Regions from separate parts of the Rahnella sp. BCC 1045 genome, predicted to be linked through region 1. Evidence: riboswitches for the same ligand, from Rfam matches in the RefSeq annotation. Region 1 holds a riboswitch; the other holds the start of a gene.
The links. A riboswitch is a leader RNA that binds a small molecule or an ion and turns the genes downstream of it on or off. The one in region 1 is predicted to bind thiamine pyrophosphate.
Positions count from the first base shown of each region.

Region 2: another riboswitch for thiamine pyrophosphate. It lies ahead of thiM (hydroxyethylthiazole kinase); the one in region 1 lies ahead of thiC (phosphomethylpyrimidine synthase ThiC).

Region 1 is NZ_JAFMOZ010000097.1:21,107-26,246, forward strand. It holds gene J1782_RS03945 (HesA/MoeB/ThiF family protein) at 1-658, opposite strand, end outside; gene thiE (thiamine phosphate synthase) at 651-1,304, opposite strand; gene thiC (phosphomethylpyrimidine synthase ThiC) at 1,301-3,253, opposite strand; TPP riboswitch at 3,399-3,525, opposite strand; gene rsd (sigma D regulator) at 3,606-4,115, opposite strand; gene nudC (NAD(+) diphosphatase) at 4,214-4,999, shown strand; gene hemE (uroporphyrinogen decarboxylase) at 5,071-5,140, shown strand, end outside.
Region 2 is NZ_JAFMOZ010000133.1:90,890-96,029, forward strand. It holds gene J1782_RS16680 (DUF3313 domain-containing protein) at 1-194, opposite strand, end outside; gene J1782_RS16685 (GNAT family N-acetyltransferase) at 333-767, opposite strand; gene J1782_RS16690 (transcriptional regulator) at 953-1,660, shown strand; gene J1782_RS16695 (PhzF family phenazine biosynthesis protein) at 1,687-2,478, shown strand; gene J1782_RS16700 (RidA family protein) at 2,669-3,016, shown strand; TPP riboswitch at 3,070-3,171, shown strand; gene thiM (hydroxyethylthiazole kinase) at 3,206-4,015, shown strand; gene thiD (bifunctional hydroxymethylpyrimidine kinase/phosphomethylpyrimidine kinase) at 4,012-4,812, shown strand; gene J1782_RS16715 (hypothetical protein) at 4,818-5,140, opposite strand, start outside.

The DNA of each region.
Region 1 (5,140 bases):
TGCCGCTCAGTGTGCAAGGCAGCCCAGCCAGGATTTTCAGTGCTTCGAGCGCCTGTAATGTCCCGATGGTGCCCACTACCGGCCCGAGTACGCCGGATGTCCGGCAGTTACGTTGCACGGTTTCCTGATCCGGATACAAACAGGCATAACAACCGTGAGCGTAGGGTGCTTCAATCACCAGAAGCTGTCCGCTGAATCCGACGGCGCTGCCGCTGATTAGCGTTTTGCCTGCATCCACGCAGGCTTTATTGACGGCATGACGGGTCTCCATATTGTCGCTGCAATCCAGAACGATATCGGCATTGGCCACCGCTTGTGTCAGCGCTTCACCCAACAGGCGTTCCGTAATGGCCACGGCTTCGCAAAGCGGATTCAGGCGCAGCAGCTCACGCTTTGCCAAAGTGGCTTTGGGCTGATCGAGATCGGCTGTGCGGTAAAGGATTTGCCGCTGAAGATTGGTGATATGCAGCCGGTCGTCATCGGCCAGAAAAAGCGTGCCGACGCCCGCCGCCGCCAGATACAGGGCGGCAGGAGAACCGAGTCCGCCAAGTCCGACGATCAGCACCTTTGCCGCCTGTAACTTTTCTTGCGCCTGCGGGCCGAATTCCTCCAGCATCAGCTGACGGCTGTAACGCATAAAAGCCGCATCGTTAAGCATCTTCCGGCACCTTGCTGGCACACAAGGCCAGCAGTTCGGCGGTGGCTGCACGCCAGTCCGTGGCCTGCGTAATGGCGCTGACGACCGCAATGCTGCCGACGCCGCAGTCCAGAACCGACGGCGCGCGGTCAATGCTGATCCCGCCGATGGCCACTGTCGGAAAGCGGCCATCGAGTTGCTTAATGTGTCGGGTGAGTTCTTCCAGACCCTGTGGCGCCGACGGCATATCTTTGGTCTGCGTCGGGAAGATATGGCCCAGAGCGATGTATGAAGGATTCACGGAAACGGCGCGCGTCATTTCAGCCTCGTCATGCGTGGAAACGCCCAGTCGCAGACCGGCCTGACGAATTGCCGCAAGATCGGCTGTATCGAGATCTTCCTGACCCAGATGCACGCCATATGCATGATGCTTCACCGCCAGACGCCAGTAATCGTTGATGAACAGCCGCGCCTGATATTTTTTTCCCAGCGCGATAGCCTCGATAATTACCGGTTCGACGTCTTCATCGGGTAAATCTTTCACCCGCAACTGCAGCGTTTTCACGCCTGCATCGAGCAGACGGGCGATCCATTCCACCGTATCGACAACCGGATATAAACCAAGGTGAAAAGGAACGGCGGGGAAGGGCTGAGCTGACTGATTCATTTGTTGATCTCCGTGGCAGGATGATAAAGCTCGCCGCCGCGTGAACGGAATTCAGCTGACATTTGTGCCATGCCGGATTCAACGAGTTCGATGGGCCGGGCTTTAGCTTCCAGCGCGGCGGCGTAATCGCGAACTTCCTGAGTGATTTTCATTGAGCAGAATTTCGGGCCGCACATCGAACAGAAGTGGGCGACTTTGCCGGATTCCTGCGGTAACGTTTCATCGTGGTAGGCGCGGGCAGTGGCCGGGTCCAGAGCCAGATTAAACTGATCTTCCCAGCGGAATTCGAAACGGGCTTTGGACATGGCGTTGTCGCGGATTTGCGCACCCGGATGGCCTTTGGCTAAATCGGCGGCATGTGCTGCAATTTTGTAGGTAATCAGACCCTGCTTAACGTCTTCTTTATTCGGCAGGCCGAGATGCTCTTTCGGTGTGACGTAACACAGCATGGCACAACCGAACCAGCCAATCATCGCAGCGCCAATACCGGACGTGAAGTGGTCATAACCGGGCGCAATGTCGGTCGTCAGCGGCCCGAGCGTATAGAACGGCGCTTCGTGGCATTGCTCGAGTTCTTCCGTCATATTGCGGCGGATCATCTGCATCGGCACATGCCCCGGCCCTTCAATCATCACCTGCACGTCATATTCCCAGGCGATTTTCGTCAGCTCGCCCAGCGTGTGCAATTCTGCAAACTGCGCTTCGTCGTTGGCGTCCTGAATCGAGCCGGGACGCAGACCGTCACCGAGAGAAAGCGAGACATCGTAAGCGGCGCAGATTTCGCAAATCTCCCGGAAATTTTCATACAGGAAGCTTTCGCGATGATGTGACAGACACCATTTCGCCATGATTGAGCCACCGCGCGAAACAATACCGGTCAGACGTTTGGCGGTCATCGGCACATAACGCAGCAACACGCCAGCGTGAATGGTGAAGTAATCCACACCTTGTTCCGCCTGCTCCAGCAGGGTGTCGCGGAACATTTCCCAGTTAAGGTCTTCGGCCACACCATTCACTTTTTCCAGCGCCTGATAAATCGGCACCGTACCGATCGGCACCGGGCTGTTACGCAGGATCCATTCACGGGTTTCATGGATATAGCGGCCGGTGGAGAGATCCATCACCGTGTCCGCGCCCCAGCGCGTCGACCACACCAGTTTTTCAACTTCTTCTTCGATGGATGACGTCACCGCCGAGTTGCCGATATTGGCGTTCACCTTCACCAGAAAATTGCGGCCAATGATCATCGGCTCGGATTCCGGGTGATTGATGTTGGCGGGGATAATCGCGCGACCGGCGGCCACTTCCTGGCGAACAAAGTCGGCGGTGATATTCGCGGGCAGGTGCGCCCCGAAGCTTTCACCGGGATGTTGCTGGCGCAGGACTTCTCCGCGGATCCGCTCACGCCCCATGTTTTCGCGAATAGCGATGAATTCCATCTCAGGGGTAATCATGCCCCGTCGCGCATAATGCAGCTGTGTGACATTTTTACCGGCAATGGCTTTTCGCGGGCGCGGAAGATGTTCGAAGCGTAAATGATCCAGCCCTTCGTCGGCCAGGCGCTGCTGAGTAAAACCGGAGCTGACTTGCGGAAGTTCTTCGGTATCGGCGCGTCCGGTTATCCAGCGGGCACGCAATTTTTCAAGACCGGTATGCACGTCGATGGTCGCAGACGGGTCGCCATACGGTCCGGCGGTGTCATAAACCGGAATCGCTTCGTTTTCTTCAAACTGCGGGTTGTCTTTTCCGCCGCCGACCAGCGTCGGGCTGAGCTGGATTTCACGCATAGGGACACGAATACCGGCGTTGTCGCCCTGAAGATAGATACGTCGGGAATTGGGAAAGGCTTCGCCCTGCAAGCTGTCGATAAATGACTGTGCCTGTGCGCGTTGTTCACGGCGGTTAGCGGGCTTTTTTTCGGATGTAACGGGTTTCTGGGTACTCGACATAGCAAATTCCTTGTGTTGTTTTCACGCCAAAAAGCGTGACAGAACGTAATGGAAAATTGCTTGTCTGGAGGTTTACGGCAGGAGTAAAAATGGGCGGTTGAACGCTGGCGGCCGTTTGCAGGCTGATGCCAAATCGCGCTAAACGCATAACATTACTCTTGTTCCCTTCGCGGGTACTAACCCGATCAGGTTCCGCGGATCCCGAATTAACGGTCTCAGCCTGGCATCATCTCCGCGAGGAAATTTTGCACGAGGCACTCCGACAAGAAGCCTCAATATAGGAGGCCGTTGTAAAAACTACAACCCTGAGCAGGGTTTTTATTGTGGCAACGTGTTGTGCAGAAGTAACACGTTACGCGGGTCTGGCAAGATGCTCTTCGTTTGCAGAAGGCAATTCTTTGCGACTTTCCGGATCAAAGGCCAGAATGATCAGTTGATCCTCAAGCTGAAAACGCGCATCCAATGCTTCACCCACATCGGATAATGCATAATGAAATGCGAAAGCATTGTCATCATCAATATCATTTTCGGTGTAACTGTCATGGAAAGCCATGATAGCTTCAGTATTGAGCTCGAGTGCAGGGTATATTTTCGCAGCCTGTAATTTTATCTCTGCACCTTCCACTTCATCGATGACCCGTTGATAAAGATGGAAATGACCGGCAGAAAGGTAATCCACCAGGTTATGGCAAAAGTTGTCCAGCGCTTTTTCATTCAGCGGTGTATGTTTTTCTTTATTGGGTTTCAGGCCGACCAGTGTGCAGTAAGACACCAGCAATTCTTTACGCGCGTGCAGCCATTGATCCACTAACTCATTACTGCCACCAACGCGTTGGGTCAGTCTTTCCAGACGATTTAGCATGGTTGACTCCGTGAGCGAGAAAAAAGTAACCAAAGGTTACTAATATGTAAATATCAACCCCAGATTGTCAGTCTCGTCGAGGTTATGCAACAACAATTATGGAATTACAGATCACAGAAGAACATACCGGCTGGTGGGTAATCAGCTATGAGGGCAAGCTGTGGCTGCCCGAAGGTGAACTGCCGAATGGCAGCGCTGCGCAATTTTCTCTGACGGGCAAAATCGCGCGTCAGATTGGTGAATGGCAGGGCGAACCGGTGTGGATGGTACGTCAGGCGATGCACAATCACATGGTATCTGCACGGCAGATGCTCGATCAGGATCGCGGGCTATTCCAGCTGGTCGGGCGCGGCGTGCAGCTGTCGGAATTTTACCGTTCGCACAAGTTCTGCGGCTATTGCGGCCACGAGATGCACGTCAGTAAAACCGAATGGGCCGCGCTGTGCGGGCATTGCCGTGAACGCTATTACCCTCAAATTGCGCCCTGCATTATTGTCGCCATTCGCCGCGGTGATGAGATTTTGCTGGCGCAGCATGTCCGCCACCGCAATGGCATTCATACGGTTCTGGCTGGCTTCGTGGAAGTCGGGGAAACTCTCGAAGAAACTGTGGCGCGTGAAGTCATGGAAGAGAGCAATATCTGCGTGAAGAATGTCCGTTACGTCAGTTCCCAGCCGTGGCCTTTCCCTAATTCGCTGATGATGGCGTTTATGGCCGACTACGACAGCGGTGACATCGTGCATGATCCGAAAGAGCTGCTCAACGCAGGCTGGTATCGCTTTGATCAACTGCCACAGTTGCCGCCACCGGGGACCATCGCCCGCCGGCTGATTGAAGATACGGTTGCGCTGTGCCGCGCAGAAAGAGATGAAGACGACGTGTAGCAGGAGTGTTGCATGCTAGAATGCCGCCAGATTATTTTCGGGCGGCCCGAATATTGAAGGAAAAAGACAGAATGAATGAGTTGAAAAATGACCGCTACCTGCGCGCCCTGTTACGCCAGCCTGTGGATATCACACCGGTCT
Region 2 (5,140 bases), on a different contig from region 1:
TAATTTGACGCTTTAAAGGAAGGATCAATCCAGCGCAGCACAGGTGTGCCTGATGCAGTTTTGGTTTCTTTAAGGTTGGAGTAATCGCCGAGGAAGCCAGAGAATTTTTCGCTCTGGGTTACATGGCTGGTACAGCCTGCAAGGAACAGGGCGCCGGTCACCAGTGCGGCCTGCATCAGTTTTATTTTTTTCATTCGTACCCTCGGAAATTTTAAGGAAGACAGAGTATGTATAGCACCGCTGTGGAATTTAACCTCTTAACTACAAAGAAAAATTGATGTTAGTCAGGATCGCGAAAAAATGGCCATGCGCACAAATGATTAATGATCCAATTATTTGCAAGGTGAATGAAATAGATAATACTCACCTTTCGGACTTTCGCCGGTAGAGATAATGATCCAGCCTTTTGACAGATAAAAACCAACTGAATTTGTACTCTTTACCAGACATTTTAGAGAGCCTCTGCGGGTAAAGGTGGTCTCGGCGGCGTGCAACAAAGCCGAGCCTGCACCGGTCCCCTGAAACTGCGGATCGATAAACAGGTTATGCAGGAAATTCTCCTGTGTAAAAACAGAGGCAAATCCCAGCAGATGCCCGTCCCGTTCAGCGACCAGAATCTTTTCGCCGATGACCGCACGGTCAAAATCTTCCAGCTGAAAATCGTCTTCCAGCCATGTCCAGGTCTGTTTGCGTGAAGCCAGGTACAGCGTGCGCAAAAAGGGGCGATCGGCTTCTTCGTAAGGGCGTATGTTAAGTGGGGATGTCAAAGAGTGAATTCCTTTGAAAATATGAGGGCAGAGAACGTTCACTTCACTGAGCCATACTGCCAGCGACTTTGCGGGAGTTCAATTTGGTTTATGGTACACGTGTGATTTAATCAACAAAAAATTGATATTTCAACATTCGGTTGATATTGTGTTTGCATCTAATGCAATCGCGGACTACAACACCCATGCCCAAAATTCCACCAGACGCCACAGCCGAAAGAGCACTCGTTCTGAAAACGCTCTTCGCCTCCGTGGAGGCTCTTGAGGCGGCCATCGGCAACAATACCGAAATCGTAGTTCATGACCTGGCAAATCCGTCGTCTTCCGTGCTGAAAATTGCCAATGGTCACGTTTCTGGCCGGGCGGTAGGGGATTCCATGTTCAGCGGCCCGGACGGTGATTTAGGATTCGCCGGTCTTCTCAACGCCCGGAATACGGCTTCTCCATCCTCAGAACCGCTGGTTATTGCGGATTACACAACAGTGACCGCGAAAGGAACAAAACTGAAAAGCGCCACGACGGTTTATCGCGACGCGGAGGGCGTCGCATTTGCCAGCCTGTGTATCAACGTTGATCTCAGTGAAGTTGAAATTGCGCATGCGGCGCTCGGGCGCCTGCTCAGACAGTATTCTTCAGAAAATACGCCGCAAAATTCCCAAACCGATCTCGGGTCCATGATGGAAGAAATCATTGATTCTTCCCTGTCTCAGTCGGGGCGAGCGGGTAAACCGATGAATAAAAAAGAGAAACTCGAAGCCGTCAGAGTTATGCAGGATCGCGGGATGTTTATCGTCAAAGGCGGCGTTGAAAAGGCGGCCAGCAAACTGGGCGTTACCCGCTACACCATCTACAACTATCTGGATGAAATTAAGAAATCCGGTGGCGATGAATAGTGGTCACTTATAGTGAGGAGTCTGAAATGGAAATATCAATTTATCAGGTCGATGCATTTGCATCGCAAAGTTTTAGTGGAAATCCGGCGGCCGTTTGCCCGTTGCCTCACTGGCTGGATGACAGCGTTTTAAGCAATATTGCCCGTGAAAATAATCTTTCCGAAACGGCTTTCTTCGTCAAAAACGGTGACCATTATGAGCTGCGCTGGTTCACGCCGGGCACCGAAGTGGATTTATGCGGTCATGCCAAGCTGGCGGCGGCGTGGGTGATAAGCCAGGCGCTGGGCGATAAATCCGCATCGCTGCGGTTTTCTACCCGCAGCGGAGATTTATGGGTGACCTGCCAGGATGAGGTTTTCCACATGGATTTCCCGCTGAAATCTCCGGTGTCTTTCACGCTGCCAGACGGACTCACTCAGGCACTTGGGCTGACAGCACCGATCACCGCGGTGCTTAAAACCGATGATATTATCATTGTGATTGAAGATGCTGCCGCACTGGAAGCCCTCGCGCCGGATTTCGCAGCGCTCAATGCTTTTGATACCCGTGGCGTGGTGGTCACCGCTGCGGGCGATAATTTTGATTTTGTCTCCCGCTGGTTCGGGCCTCGCGTGGCGGTGAATGAAGATCCGGTAACCGGTTCAGCCCACACCTCGCTGGCACCGTATTGGTCGAAACGTCTGAATAAAACGCAGATGAACGCCCGGCAGGGCGGTGCGCGTAAAGGCGAACTGCAATGTGAAATGAGCGGAAATGATCGGGTGATTATCAGCGGCAAAGCGGCGCTGTATATGCGAGGTACTATTTATCTTAATTAAAATCTATCGCTTAAGTCCTCTCAATTAATTTATTTCCAATAGCTAAGTTGTTTATATGACAGAGAAAAACAAACCGGTGGATCCCCGTGATTCACGGATAGTTTATATCACGCTGGCGGCTGTCTTAATTTTCTACGGCATGTTGCTGATATCAAACTTCTGATTTTACGTCTGAATCGAGGAATTCATTATGCTCACAGGGACCTTACCTTTTCCCAAAGTCCGTAAAAGCGGCAATCTTTATTTTGTTTCCGGCGAAGTACCGATTACCGCGGAAGGCACAACGCCCGCCGGAATTGAAGCGCAGACCCATTTGGTATTTTCGAAAATAGCCGGATCGCTTAAAGAATATAACCTGACACTCGATGATGCTGTTTCCGTGAATGTTTACCTGACCGATAAGAAAGATTTCAAAGCCTTTAACGAGGCGTATGTAAAACATTTCAACGCGCCATATCCTGCCCGGACAACAGTTTGCGTGGAACTTCTGGTCGATGTTTTACTGGAAATTAACCTTATTGCGTCGGCGGCGAAATAACACGCTGTACGAAAAATCCTGATTGACCTTCTCAGGCTCGCCACCAATAATGCTTCCTTGACTCGGGGTGCCGCTCTTGCAAAAGAACGGCTGAGATTTTACCCGTATTACCTGATCTGGATTATGCCAGCGTAGGGAAGTCAGGTATCTCTCCCGATACCGCCTTCTTTAGCGCCGGTGGGGAGAACTATGAATACCCGACCTTCCGTGTTTCCCGGCGCAACATCCGCCGCTTCTTTACGACAACTTCGTGCCTCCGCGCCGCTGGTTCACTGCCTGACCAATGACGTGGTGCAATCCTTTACGGCCAATGTTCTGCTGGCGCTCGGTGCCTCACCGGCAATGGTGACTGACCCGGCCGAAGCCGCGCAGTTCAGCGCGGTGGCCGATGCCTTACTGGTGAATGTCGGCACGCTGACCCGTCCTCATGCTGAGGCGATGCTGGCAGCGATTCACGCAGCAAATCAGGCCGGAAAACCCTGGGTGCTGGATCCGGTTGCCGTCGGCGGCCTGAGCTGGCGCACGGAGTTTTGCCTTGAACTCATCAAACTTACACCCGCCGCCATCCGCGGAAACGCCTCTGAAATCCGTGCGCTTAGCGGCCTGAGTGCGTCCGGGCGTGGCGTAGACAGCGGCGATGATTCGCTGTCTGCCTTACCGGCTGCACAGCAACTGGCGCTGGAAACCGGCGCGGTGGTGGCTGTCACCGGTGAAACTGATTACGTCACCGACGGCGAACGCAGCTGGTCTGTTCCCGGCGGACATCTGATGATGACCCGCATCGTCGGCACCGGCTGTTCGTTATCAGCGGTTGTTGCGGCGTTTGCCGCATTGCCCGGCAAACGTCTGGATAACGTTGCCGCGGCATGTCGCGTCATGTCTTGTGCCGGTGAGCGTGCCTGCGCAGTGGTGAAAGGGCCGGGCAGCTTCACGCCAGAGTTTCTCGATAACCTGTATTTGATGCGCGAAGAGTGGCTGAACGGGGAAAAAATCGGATGAGAAGAGTCAATGCCCTGACCATAGCAGGTACTGACCCGAGCGGCGGCGCGGGGATCCAGGCAGATCTCAAAACCTTCTCGGCGCTCGGCGCGTATGGCACGAGCGTTATCACGGCGCTGGTGGCGCAAAATACCCGTGGCGTGCAGTCTGTTTACAACATTGAGCCGGATTTCGTGGCCGCGCAGCTCGATTCCGTACTCAGCGACGTGCGAATCGACAGCACTAAAATCGGCATGCTGGCGAACAGCCAGATTGTTGAAGCGGTCGCTGAAAGGCTTAAGTATTATCAGCCGCCTTTTGTGGTGCTTGATACCGTCATGCTGGCGAAAAGTGGCGATCCGCTGCTGTTGCCGGAGGCCGTTGATGCCGTGCGCCGTTTGCTGATTCCGCAGGTTTCAATTATTACCCCCAATCTGCCGGAAGCCGCTGCGTTACTGGAATGCCCGGTGGCGCTGACTGAAGCAGAAATGCGTGAACAGGGCGAAGCGTTACTGGCGATGGGATGTGAGGCGGTGCTGATGAAAGGCGGTCATCTGAGTGATGAAGAAAGCCCGGACTGGTTGTTTATGACCGGTTCACGCGAGCGGTTTACCGCACCGCGCGTGAATACCCGGCACACGCACGGAACGGGGTGTACATTATCGGCCGCGCTGGCGGCACTGCGACCGCGGCATAACAACTGGGCCGATACCGTACGCGAAGCAAAAGATTATCTCCAGCAGGCACTGATGCAGGCCGACTCACTGGAAGTCGGCCACGGCATCGGGCCTGTGCATCATTTCCACCGCTGGTGGTAAACCGCTCAGGCGCGGCGCTGGGTTTCGCTCAGCGCCTCTTCTGCCTGGTGATACATCGTCAGCGCCTGTTGCAGATGCACGGCGTCAAACGGGTTTAGCGGGTAGAATTTCGCTTCTTTGCGCGGTCGCAGCATTACACGGATCTTCGTGGCTGAAACACGCTCAAACCGGTAGCTGGCAATATCCTGATTTTCCTCATCTTTCCACGACAGTAACAGCGCCGCGTGCTCACCGGTACGACGCCCGATAAACTGTTCGTGCAGCCACAATCCTTCGCATTCACCGTCTTTTTGCAGTTTTTTGCCGCTGAACCACGCGGATTCTGCCT